One region of the Planococcus maritimus genome, then DNA from elsewhere that is predicted to be linked to it. Evidence: riboswitches for the same ligand, from Rfam matches in the RefSeq annotation. Region 1 holds a riboswitch; each other region holds the start of a gene.
What was found. Region 1 has a riboswitch for thiamine pyrophosphate ahead of BBI11_RS13620 (lipoate--protein ligase family protein). Riboswitches for the same ligand answer to the same signal wherever they lie in the genome.
Positions count from the first base shown of each region.

Region 2: it holds a riboswitch for thiamine pyrophosphate, as region 1 does, so the genes downstream of both, BBI11_RS08235 (ABC transporter substrate-binding protein) here and BBI11_RS13620 (lipoate--protein ligase family protein) in region 1, are expected to answer to the same signal.
Region 3: it holds a riboswitch for thiamine pyrophosphate, as region 1 does, so the genes downstream of both, BBI11_RS08715 (YkoF family thiamine/hydroxymethylpyrimidine-binding protein) here and BBI11_RS13620 (lipoate--protein ligase family protein) in region 1, are expected to answer to the same signal.

Region 1 is NZ_CP016538.2:2,751,054-2,755,237, reverse strand. Features, by position in the region: gene BBI11_RS13640 (RrF2 family transcriptional regulator) at 1-249, shown strand, start outside; gene BBI11_RS13635 (pyridoxamine 5'-phosphate oxidase family protein) at 278-700, opposite strand; gene BBI11_RS13630 (hypothetical protein) at 762-992, opposite strand; gene BBI11_RS13625 (STAS domain-containing protein) at 1,127-2,146, shown strand; TPP riboswitch at 2,299-2,405, shown strand; gene BBI11_RS13620 (lipoate--protein ligase family protein) at 2,494-3,333, shown strand; gene lipA (lipoyl synthase) at 3,330-4,184, shown strand, end outside.
Region 2 is NZ_CP016538.2:1,637,921-1,642,104, forward strand. Features, by position in the region: gene BBI11_RS08210 (hypothetical protein) at 139-420, shown strand; gene BBI11_RS08215 (GNAT family N-acetyltransferase) at 458-994, shown strand; gene BBI11_RS08220 (nitroreductase family protein) at 1,153-1,797, shown strand; gene BBI11_RS08225 (MarR family winged helix-turn-helix transcriptional regulator) at 1,905-2,333, shown strand; gene BBI11_RS08230 (putative quinol monooxygenase) at 2,363-2,659, shown strand; TPP riboswitch at 2,757-2,866, shown strand; gene BBI11_RS08235 (ABC transporter substrate-binding protein) at 2,994-4,001, shown strand; gene BBI11_RS08240 (thiamine-binding protein) at 4,001-4,184, shown strand, end outside.
Region 3 is NZ_CP016538.2:1,732,442-1,736,625, forward strand. Features, by position in the region: gene BBI11_RS08705 (protein adenylyltransferase SelO) at 1-1,078, shown strand, start outside; gene BBI11_RS08710 (hypothetical protein) at 1,132-1,344, opposite strand; TPP riboswitch at 1,527-1,631, shown strand; gene BBI11_RS08715 (YkoF family thiamine/hydroxymethylpyrimidine-binding protein) at 1,712-2,314, shown strand; gene BBI11_RS08720 (ECF transporter S component) at 2,307-2,888, shown strand; gene BBI11_RS08725 (ABC transporter ATP-binding protein) at 2,875-4,184, shown strand, end outside.

The DNA.
Region 1 (4,184 bases):
GGGGGCATGCGTCTCGCAGATCTCCCCGAGAATATTAATGTCGGGGCGGTTGTCCGGCGGATGGAAGAGGATTTTCACTTGGTGGAATGCTTCAATCCTGAGACCAATACATGTCCAATCTCGCCAATCTGTGGGCTTCGTGGTGTTCTAGGCAAGGCATTGAATGCTTATTTAGCCGTATTGGATGAATACAGCCTGCAAGATTTGCTGTTCAATAAAGAAGGATTGCGCGACTTGCTGCGCACGTAAAAAAGCCTCCATGATTGGAGGCTTTTGTTTACAGTTCAATCGTTTGTGGATCTTTGCCTTTACGGTTCATCAAACGGACACGTGTTGGTGTAATTGCTAAGATAATTAAGTTCGGGTCTTCAGGACCGTCGAACCAACCGTTTAAATGTTCATTCCATACTTTATCAATCAATTCTTGGTCATCTCGCAACGACATCTGTCCCTCGATTTCAAGGAAGCTATCGCCGATGCCTTCACCTTCATAGCCAAGCAGGATATGGGCGTTCGGGTTTTGTTCCAGCTCATCCACTTTTTGTGTTTGCTTGCTAGTCGCGGTGTATAAAGTAAACTCATCGTTGAAGAAGGTCATGTAACGGGAATGCGGCTTATTTTCTTTGATGGTCGCCAAGGTCCCAATCATGCTGTCTTCCATGATTTTTAATGCTTGCTGTTTTAGTTCTTCTTGTGCCATTTCTATCTCTCCTTTAAGGTAAGTCTTTTAAAATACTGTCTTTAAAAGCCGTGAGGGTAGATCATTCTGGATGTTTTTCCTCGCTGGCTGAATCATCTTTAGTGTCGCGCGGATTTTTTTCGTTTTCCATATCCTGTTTCAAGTCTTCTAAAGGAATGGAGTCCACGTTCATTTCTTCTTCATGCATTTCGGTCATGGTTTCTTTGTCCGTCTTGATTTGCTCAGGATTATCCATTGGAGCCCCGTCGCTTGATTTGCGTTCCTTTTCGTTGAAACGTTTTTCTTCTGCCATCGTTAGCACCTCTCCTTTAGCGTTCTTCTCCTTCTATTCCTTAATCGGCATGCTTTAAAACATTAGAACTTGCTGGAGATCGTCGGCTGGCGTATGATAATTTAATAGTTCAAAATAAGGAGGCTGGCTATACAATGACGCAACAACCGAAGATAAATGTGGGCGGGCTGGATTTTGAATGGGACCTTTCGCGAGGGCGTTTTCTGTTTGAAGGACAGAATTCCGTGCTGTTTTGGACATCGACAGCAATGAAAATGTTTTTCGATTCTATCGAAGAAATTTCGGGTGAAGATGCGGCTGCTGTCGTTTTAGAGTCAACAGGATTTCGCCAAGGCCAAGTAGTGGGAGCCTATTTCCATAACATGGGTGGCATATCTGCAATGAAAGCATCTGAACTCATTACTAATACATATGCATCAGCTGGCTGGGGAGTAGCATCTATTCACAATTTGGATGAATCGGCAGGAACATTGGAAGTAATGTTGAAAGACAGCTGGGAATACCAAATTAATCTCGCACAAGGCAAAAAGACCGGTGGCAGTTTTTTGCCGGCTCATTATGCCGGCATCTTTAGCTCTCTTTTAGGGCGCAGTATATGGTACGATGTCGTCCATTCGCAAATCGAAGGGCACGACGAATGCTTAATTCGTTATTTTCCATCGGACGAAACGATTGAAAAGAATATTCATACGCTCGCACGCCGCAAGGAATCAGAAAAAATCCGTGAACTGGAGCAGCTCGTAGATGAAAAGACAGCAGATCTTCACGCCATGATCAGTGAAATTTCCTCGCCGCTCATCCCGGTACTAGAAGATATTGTCGTCGTCCCGCTTCTTGGCCGGTACGATGAAGCGCGTGCTGAGGAACTATTGGTCAAAACACTTGAGAACCTGCCGAAATACAAAGCCCATTATTTGCTGCTCGATTTGACGGGGCTGAATGAAAGCTTTAACCAACATACAGCGATGCTGATTGAAAAATTGGGCTCTGCGGCTTCTTTAATTGGTACAAAGACTATACTAGCAGGCATTTCGCCGCATACTAGCATGACGATTACAGAAGCAGGCGTAGACCTTTCAAGTTACGACTGCTTCCGCACGCTCCAGCACAGTATCCATTTTGCACTGGCGCAAAAGGGTAAAACCATTATCTAAAGCAACTCTCCCTTCTCCTGGATATCGGAAATGGGAGAGTTTCTTTTTGTATAAAAGCGAGTCCATAAAATCCTTAAATTGATAAAGAAAAAACTATTTTGTATATTGTGATTTTTTCGCGAGAATGGTAAACTCTAGGAGAACTATACATAGCTGACCACTGGGGGAGCCGGAACTGACTGGCTGAGACGAGCGAATGCTTGGACCCCTTGAACCTGATCTGGACCATGCCAGCGGAGGGAAGTGGTACGTATGCTTTCTTTTGCCTGCATACACCGCTTTCCCATGGGAAAGCGGTGTTTTTTTATGCACTCGGGAGTCATGCATAAGCTGAGAGGAGTTGAGATATTTTGGATGAAACATGGGGCTATATGGAGTCGGGAGTTTGCACGCCGGCCTACAATATGGCAATGGATGAAGCCTTGATGAATTGGCAGCGCAAGACTGGCATGAAACCAGTCCTTAGATTTTATGCTTGGGCGCCAGCCGGAATTTCAGTGGGATTCTTCCAGAAACTGAATGGCAGTATTGATCTTGAACGTGCTGCACAATTGGGAATTCCTTTGGTCAGGAGACAGACAGGCGGCAAAGCTGTACTTCACGACCAAGAACTCACCTATAGCGTGGTGATTCCAGAGCAGCATCCGTCCATGCCAAAATCAGTGAAAGAAGCGTATTTGGTCATTTCACGCGGATTGATTGAAGGCTATCGCAATTTGGGAATCGAGGCACAGCTTGCGGCAGAAACAAAGCGTTCGAAACAAGCGTCAGCAGTCTGTTTCGAAGAACCGTCTTGGCATGAATTGACGGTTGATGGGCGCAAAGCAGCCGGCAGCGCACAGACAAGAAAACAAGGCATCATTTTGCAGCACGGATCGATTCCACTCGAGCTGGATGAGAACCGTTTGTTTGAACTATTTGTCTATCCGAACGAAGCCGTGAAAGAAAAAGCGCGCCGAGCGTTCCGGTCACGCGCCGTTGCGATCAATGAGCTGATGGGGGAACCAATAAGTTTAGAAGTAGCCCAGAATGCTTTCAAGAGTGGGTTTGGAAAAGGACTTGGCATACGCTTGGAAAAATTCGAACCGCCTGCTGAATTGCTGGAAGAAGTACGCATGCTCGAAGCCAAATACGCAAGTGAACAATGGAACCACAGACGAGAAGAGAAAGGGGAACTTATGCGATGACAAAGACAAAGCAGCGTGAACGTAAACCCGAATGGCTAAAGGTAAAATTAAATACGAACGAAACGTATAACGATTTAAAGAAATTGATGCGCGAGAAAAACTTGAACACAGTGTGCGAGGAGGCGAAATGCCCGAATATCCATGAATGCTGGAGCGAACGCCGTACCGCGACGTTCATGATTTTGGGCGACACTTGTACACGTGCGTGCCGATTCTGCGCCGTGAAAACTGGGCTTCCGAATGAACTCGATTGGGGCGAGCCAGAGCGCGTCGCGGAATCGACGGAAATTATGAACTTGAAACATGTGGTGGTTACAGCAGTTGCCCGAGATGACTTGAAGGACGGAGGCGCAGCAGTTTTTGCAGAAACAGTGCGCGCGATCCACCGGAAAATGCCGGAAACCACAGTCGAGATTTTACCGTCCGATATGAAAGGCGATTACGAAAGCCTGCACATGCTCATGAGCAGCGAACCCGATATTTTTAACCACAACATCGAAACGGTGCGCCGCCTGACAAAACGTGTCCGTGCAAGAGCAACCTACGACCGTTCGCTGGAATTGTTATTGCGTGTCAAGGAAATCGCGCCGCATGTGCCGACCAAGTCGAGCATTATGGTGGGACTCGGGGAAACGAAAGAAGAGATCATCGAGGCGATGGATGACCTGTTGGCGCACAAAGTCGACATCATGACGATTGGCCAGTATTTGCAGCCGACATTGAAGCATTTGGATGTGGTCCGTTATTACCATCCGGACGAATTCCAGGAATTAAAAGAAATCGCACTCGCCAAAGGCTTTAAGCATTGCGAGGCCGGCCCGATGGTGCGTTCGTCTTACCATGCGGATGAG
Region 2 (4,184 bases), 1.1 Mb from region 1:
CGTTTTAACATGCATCAATTAAAGCCGGAATATATTTTAAGTCAAAAAAAGGGGAGTATTTGGTAAACTAGAAGTAATGAGATGGCGATCAATAGCGGCTAATGTATGAACCAGAACTAACACAAGAGGAGGTTTTCTATGAAGAGCTTAGCCCTGGGAACCTTGATTTTCGTTTTTGTTGTTGCTTACTTTTGGATGCAGAATAATATTGATCTTGCGATGAACATCACGGGAATTGTTGGCATTGGAGGTGTTTTAATCGGTGGCTTTTTGAAAACTGGATTTTTCAGTTCCTCTGCGCCTGTGCTCGGTAACCTGGCAATTATCAACTTGGATAAAACGATGAACTTGTCGAATAGAATGTTGTTGATAGCTTTACCTAACGCAATCGGGTCTTTGCTGCTGTATTTGATAAAGTGAAAGACGATTTTTATATACGGTGATACGGGGGATAAGCATGAAATTAATTGATGAACGAATCTACTTGAGACCAGTGCAACTAGCAGATGCACCGCTGTTTTTGAAGCATACGGAAGATGAGGAAATCCGCTATATGACAGGAACAAAAGCTAGGTTTTCAGTCGAGCAGATCGAGCGCCATATCGAACGGATTCAACAAGACGATACGCGTTATGATTTTGCGATTTGCTTGAACGTAACGGATCAATTGGTCGGCGAACTGTCGGTGCTTGATATTGATCCAGATAACCAAAGTGCGGGATTCAGGATTACGATGAATGCGATGGAATTGACGGGAAAAGGCTATGGGACAGAAGCGATAGAACTGATCTTAGCTTTTGTATTTCAGGAATTGAAGCTGAACCGCCTGCAATTGGAAGTTTATAGCCATAACGAGCGAGGCTTGCGGGCTTATGAAAAAAATGGGTTTAAAAGGGAAGGGGTCTTACGGGAAGCACTTTATTTGAACGGAACGTTCTCAGACGAGATCATCATGGCGGTCATCCGGAGCGACTACTTAAAAGCACGATCATGAAAGGCTATAGGCCTTTCTTTTTTTATGGTTTAAAATCGGACTGAAACTTTATGGTTGCATTTTGAATCAAACGGGTTTATATTAAGTGAGGCATCAATGAATGAGGGGTCAATTAATAACCTCTCCATACTTTATAACAGAAAAAGGAGCAATTAATCATGAACACAGTACAAAAACAACAAACAAATGACTTTAACGAAATCGTCAATGGGCGTCGTTCCATTAAACAATACGATCCGACAGTGAAAATCAGCCGCGAGGAAATGACGGAAATGCTAGAACAAGCATCAAAAGCGCCATCTTCTATCAATATGCAGCCTTGGCGCTTTGTCGTCATCGATAGCGAAGAAGGAAAAGAAAAGCTTGCGCCTTTGGCATCTTTCAATTTGGATAAAGTGATGAGCGCATCAGCTGTAATCGCCGTATTCGGTGACCGCAACAATATCGAATATGCAGAAGAAATTTACGGAAAATCTGTCGAGCTTGGCTATATGCCAGAAGATGTGAAAAATTTCCAACTGGGATACTTCAAGCCTTTATATGAAGGCATGTCCGATGAGCAAATGAAAGATATCGTCATGTTGGACTCAGGTCTTGTGTCGATGCAATTGATGCTAGTTGCACGTGCATATGGCTATGACACAAACCCAATCGGCGGATACGATAAAGAAAAAATCGCTGAAACATTCGGATTGGACAAAGAACGTTATTTGCCAGTTATGCTTCTAACAATCGGCAAAGCCGCAAACGAAGGCTTCCAGTCTTACCGCTTGCCAGTCGATACGATCACAACTTGGAGCTAATCCAGTCCTATCTTGAGTCTTATGCAGTTATGTATTATATTTGATTGGTCAATGAATAGTGGGCACAGCTATCAATTGACTTCATCTATTACTTAGGAGGTCTTTCTATGCCGTGTTCATTTTCGAAGCAAGAACAAGTATTGCAGCAGTTCAAGGGCCTGACCAATCAAATCAGCCCGAAGTTCGAACGATGCACGGGCATTAGTTCATCACGCTATGAATTATTGTCCCAACTTTACAAAGTCGATGAAATCAACCAGTCGACGTTGCAAAAATTGGTCAATATCGATGGCGCTGCAATAACGCGTCACTTAAAACAACTTGAAGCGAGCGGCATGGTCACCAAACGCAGAAATCCAGAGGACAACCGCGTGATTTTTGTCAGCCTTACCGACGATGGCCGCGAGCGCATCATCGAATACCGAAAAGAAAACACAGGATTCGTTAAGCAAATGCTTCACGATTTCACCACTGAAGAAGTCGATGCGCTGAGTGATATGCTCCAGCGTATGCAAGACAATATCGTTGATTATTAACAATACAAATTAAAGGATGGCGAAACCAAATGATGATTATCCATGCACATTTACAAGTAAAACCTGACCAAGAACAAGCGTTTTTAGATGAAGGCAAAACGCTTATTGAAGCGTCGCGCCAAGAACCGGGAAATGTTCAATACGATTTGATGAAATCAGTTGAAAAAGAAGGCCATTACACAATGGTCGAAGTGTGGAAAGATGCACAAGCAATCGAAGCTCACAACACGAGCGAGCATTTCGTGGCATTTTCTAAAAAAGCGGCTGGATTCATGAGCGCGCCAATGGAATTGAAAGTTTATAGCGGCGAAGCTGTCCCAATGTAAGAATGTCTTGTTCGTTTGGTCATGATGCCGGATAGGGCTTGAACAAATCAGGCACTTGTGACAAGATAGAGCTTGAAAGACAACTATTAATTTCATAAAACACATGTGGGGGAATCGGTGTTGCCGATTGAGAGAATATCCGTGAGGTATTGACCCTTGGAACCTGAACTGGCTAATACCAGCGGAGGGAACATATTCAAATCGATCTATTCTGCGATGATATGCGCCCAAGGTTTCTAAACCTTGGGCGCTTTTTTATATCCGCAATTGGATATGTCCCCTGACTCAGCTCCTGAAATCATCTTTTATGAGTAAACTAGAGGGGGAAAACAACATGAAGAAATGGACAATTGCCATCGCGCCGGTATTGCTGATGGCCGCCTGCGCAGACGAAGGCGAAAATACAGGCAGCGATGTGTCGAATGAACAGCAAGAACTAAAAGAAATAACGATGGTCTTGGATTGGACGCCAAATACCAACCATACCGGATTGTATGTAGCCCAGGAAAAAGGCTATTTTGAAGAGCAGGGGCTTGATGTGGAAATCATTTTGCCCGGCGAAGCAGGCGCCAATCAATTGGTCGCCTCCAATCAGGCGGAATTCGGCATTGGGGCACAGGAAAGTTTAACTGAAGCGAGAGTCCAGGACATTCCGATTGTCTCGATCGCCGCGCTCATCCAGCACAATACTTCCGGCTTTGCCTCACCAGTAGATAAAGGCATCGAGTCCCCGGGCGATTACGAAGGGAAAACCTACGGCGGATGGGGAGCGCCAGTCGAAAAGGCTGTACTTGGATCCATCATGGAGCAGGAAGGGGCCGATGTGGAAAAAGTCGACATCGTCAATATCGGCAATAGCGACTTTTTCACGGCAGTCGAACGCGACATCGATTTTGCGTGGATCTATTATGGCTGGACAGGCATTGAAGCCGAACTTCGCGGCGATGAACTGAACATGCAGTATTTAACGGATTACTCGGACAAACTGGATTATTATACCCCAATCCTAATGACGAACGAAAACATGATCGCAGAAGATCCGGAAACGGTTCGGGCATTCACGGAAGCAGTGTCTCAAGGCTATGAATTCGCCATCGATGAGCCAGAACAAGCAGCGGACATCTTAATCGAAGCGGTTCCGGATTTGGACCCGGAATTGGTCAAGGCGAGCCAGGAATGGCTTTCACCAAAATATCAGGATGATTCCCCGCAATTCGGCCAGCAACAAGAACAAGTATGGGCAGACTATGCTGATTGGATGTTCGATAATGGCTTACTGGATGAAAAATTAGACGTCGAACAAGCTTTCACCAATGAATTTTTACCTGAGGAGGAAAACTGATGGGCAACGCACTACTAAGCATTCAAATCATTCCAAAAACGAAAAATGGGGAAGACGTTATTCCTTATGTGGATAAAGCGATCGCCGTTATTGAAAAATCAGGCGTCCCTTACCAAGTCAATCCACTCGAGACAACAATGGAAGGCGATTTGGCCCATTTGTTTTCAATCGTCGAAGAAATGA
Region 3 (4,184 bases), 1.0 Mb from region 1:
AGCACTCGGTCCTATGTTGAGAGAATACCTTATCAGCGAAAGCATGCATGCACTCGGCATCCCATCGAGCCGCAGTCTTGCCGTAGCCACTACAGGCGAGAAAATCCAGCGCTATTCTGCAGAACCTGGTGCCATCCTGACACGAGTGGCCTCGAGCCATATCCGTGTCGGCACTTTTCAATTTGCTGCAAAATATCGCTCGACGGAAGACTTGAAGGCGTTAGCGGATTACACGATTGAACGCCATTTCCCAGATATTACGGGGCCAAACCGCTATATCGAATTATTCCGCCAGACAGCACAGCGACAAGCTTCTCTTATCACGAAATGGCAGCTTGCCGGTTTTGTCCACGGCGTCATGAATACAGACAATATGGCAATCAGCGGAGAGACGATCGACTACGGACCGTGCGCTTTTCTCGACCATTATGATGAATCGGCGGTGTTCAGCTCGATTGATGCCGGCGGACGCTATAGCTACCGCAACCAACCGCTTATCGGAGGATGGAATTTGGCGCGTTTTGCAGAATCCTTGTTCCCGCTCTTGGATGACATTCCACAACAACAAGCTTTGTCTTCCATGCAAGATGCGCTCGAGGAATACGTAAGCTTGCAAAAGCAATGGTACCTAACGGGCATGCGTGAAAAACTCGGCTTGTTTACGGAAACGCCAGAAGATGAACAGTTGATCGACACCTTGCTCGAATTGATGCAGCACAAGCAAGCAGACTTTACCAATACTTTCCGAGCCTTGACCTTCGAAGCCGTCGAAGAGCCAGCATTGGCAAACGACCCGGCTTTTAAAGAATGGCACAATCGCTGGACAGCCCGCCAACAGCTAGAGGGGCGTTCAAAACAAGAAATTCTCGAACTCATGAAGAGCAAAAACCCAGCTGTCATCCCGCGCAATCACCGCGTTGAAGCTGCTCTTGAAGCCGCGGCGCAAGGCGATTACAAAGTGATGGAGAAGTTATTGGACATTCTACGGGATCCCTATGGTCATTCAGACGAGCAACAGTCCTTTGCTTCCCCGCCGCCCCCTTCAACGCCGCCATACCAAACCTATTGCGGCACATAGAATAGAAATGGAAAAATCCCCTGCCGAATAGGCAGGGGATTTTCTCGGTTCGCTTACTGGTCTTCTGTTACTTCAGTGACGCTGACCATTTTGACTTCGCTCATTTTGAATTGGTAATACGTGTTATGGTCGCCGATGAATTCACGGAAATCGTCCGCATCCAATCCGCTCACTGCTTGTTTCGGGGTATCGGCTTCGACTGTGCTGACTGCTTCGACGCCTGCACCGAAATGATAGACGACACGAAATTTTTTTGTTGATTCCATAGTTATTGGATTCCTCCTCAAATGCTTATCTGTTATAGGTTTACCCGATTTTTTAGCACGTATTCACATCCATGGCGATTTTCTTGTTTGTGATGAATTTTTCAGAATCGCTTTACTTGGTGAAAGGTTTGCCTTACACTTTAGCCATCGGGAAAACCCGACACCAAAAACCGCATACCGTTTTTCTGCACTGGGGGTGCATATTTTGCTGAGATGAGAGCTATTGCTCCGATCCCTTATGACTCGATCAGGTTAAGACCTGCGTGAGGAAGTGCGGTGACTTTCCGACATGACTTTGAAATATGGAATAGTGGCTGCATCTTCACGGATGCGGCTTTTTTGTGCATATTTTTAGGAGGGATTCCATATGGAACCATATTCATGCGGCACCAGCCCAATCGTCGGATTTCGCTTTTCCTTGCATCCGATGAGCGGCCATTTTATCAGCATTATTAAAGGGGCGTTAAAAGAAACCGACACGTCCCACGTTTGGATGCAGACCGATGATGTCTCGACGGTCATCCGCGGCAAACAACAGCACGTGTTCAATGTTGCAAAGACATTGGCGCTCCACGCCGCGAAGACAGGCGAACACATTGCCTTGTCCGGCACTTTTTCAGCCGGATGTCCAGGTGATACGGCAGGTGATGTGTATTTAGAAGCACCAGATGAACCCGTGAACCAAGACAGCACCGAGCAATACGTGTCGTCTCAATTTGCTCTATATCCGATGAACAATCCCGACTATATGGCAGTCATTTACCGCGAAGTAGAACGTGCCAAAGAATTTGGCGTCTGGAACGATTCCATGCATTACGCGAGCGGCATCCACGGGGACATTCATGAGGTCTTTTCTTTTTACGAAGCGAGTTTTTCAGAAGCACGTTCTGATCAATACCCGCACCTCGTGATGACCGTCTCCATGAGCATTAACAGTCCTTCCCACACCACAGGTGATCCACATGCTTAAAGGCTGGAAACTAAAAGAAATTGTCTTGATGTCCTTGTTTGGCGTCGTCTTCGGCATTGTATACTTGCTGTTTTTACATATCGGCAATTTATGGGCAGGCATTATCGGGCCGCTCGCCTATGAGTGGATGTTTGGCATCTGGTTCATTGTCTCCATCATCTCAATGTACATCATTCGAAAACCTGGCGCCGCTTTATTGCCTGAAACCTTGGCGGCTGCCATTGAAGTGATGCTCGGCAATGCCATCGGGCCAAGGCTCATTTTGTCAGGCATTATTCAAGGGCTCGGTGCAGAAGCGGCATTCGCGCTTACTCGCTATCGTCATTTTCATTTAGCCATTTTAATGCTTGCAGGAGCCGGCGCTGGTGTTTTTAGTTTCGTTTATGGCTATTTCCTATCGGGTTATGCCGCCTTGGACCCTTCTTTTGTCGCTTTGATGTTTACGTTGCGCGTGTTGAGCGGGGCGATTATCGCGGGCATTGGCGGCAAATACATCGCCGACTCACTGCTTGCGACTGGCTCACTCCGAGGCTATGCCATCGCGAAAGCGGAAAAGAGTGATGCCCGTGCTTGAGCCAATTTTTCAAATCGACGGTTTCAGCCTTCGCTTTCCGGACTTGGCGGAGCCGACCTTGCGCCATATCACGCTCGCAATCCATCCAACAGAGCGACTGGTTATTACAGGGCCCAGCGGTTGCGGCAAGTCTACACTTCTTTATGTACTGAACCGGCTATACCCGCATAATTGCGATGGCGAGGTGTCGGGATCTGTCCGGATCTTCGGGCGTTTGGCACAGGACTATGCCCCTGGTGAAGTCAACCGGAAAATAGCGACGGTGTTTCAAGATCCTGATAGCCAATTTTGCATGCCGACGGTTGAAGAAGAACTGGCATTTACCTTGGAGAATCTTCAAGTGCCCCGGCAAGAAATGCCACAACGCATCGACCGAATCTTGCATTTGACGGGCCTCGAGGATTTGCGTCACGGGGTCATTCAAAGCTTCTCGGGCGGAATGAAACAGCGTATTGCCACGGCCTGTGCACTGATCATGGAGCCTGAATGTCTATTGCTCGACGAACCGCTTGCCCACCTTGATCCGTTGACGGCTAAAGAATTTGTCTCTTGGTTGGATCATCTCCAGCAAAAAAGTGGCATTGCGGTCGTCGCTGTCGAACACAAACTGGAATTATGGGGTTCATTTTTTGACCGGGAAATTGCCATATCGGAAAATGGCGCCATCCGAAAAGACCAGCTGTTCACAGAAAGAGACGCTCCGATATTGCCAGAACGGACATCAGCAATCCGCCAAGAAGTATTGTTCGAGGCATCGGACGTTTGTGTCTCCTATGCTTCGAAATCGATCCTTCGAAATATTGGTCTCCAGCTACGCTCTGGTGAAATCACAGTCATTGCTGGGCCAAATGGAAGCGGCAAATCGACCTTACTGAAAGCGCTATGCGGCATCTTAAAAATTGATACCGGAACGATCACTGGAACGCGTGCCGGATTTGTGCCTCAGTCGCCCGAGCAATTGTTTTTGTCGAAAAGTGTAGAGGGAGAATTAGCATATTCAGGAAACTGTTCTGCCGAAAAGCTGCGTTATTTAATGACTGCACTGGATTTGGAGTCAATCGCTCACGCCCATCCATTTTCCGTAAGCCACGGCCAAAAGCGCCGTGTGGCCATCGGCGCGATGCTCGCTGACGAGCGTCAGGTGCTCTTGCTGGATGAACCGACCGCTGGACAAGACCTAAAGGCATTGACGGAGCTTTACCGCCAAATCGAAAGCCGCGCGCAGGATGGCTGTGCCTTGGTCGTAGTGACGCACGATATGAATTTTGCCTCGGGCATTGCGGACAAAGTCCACTT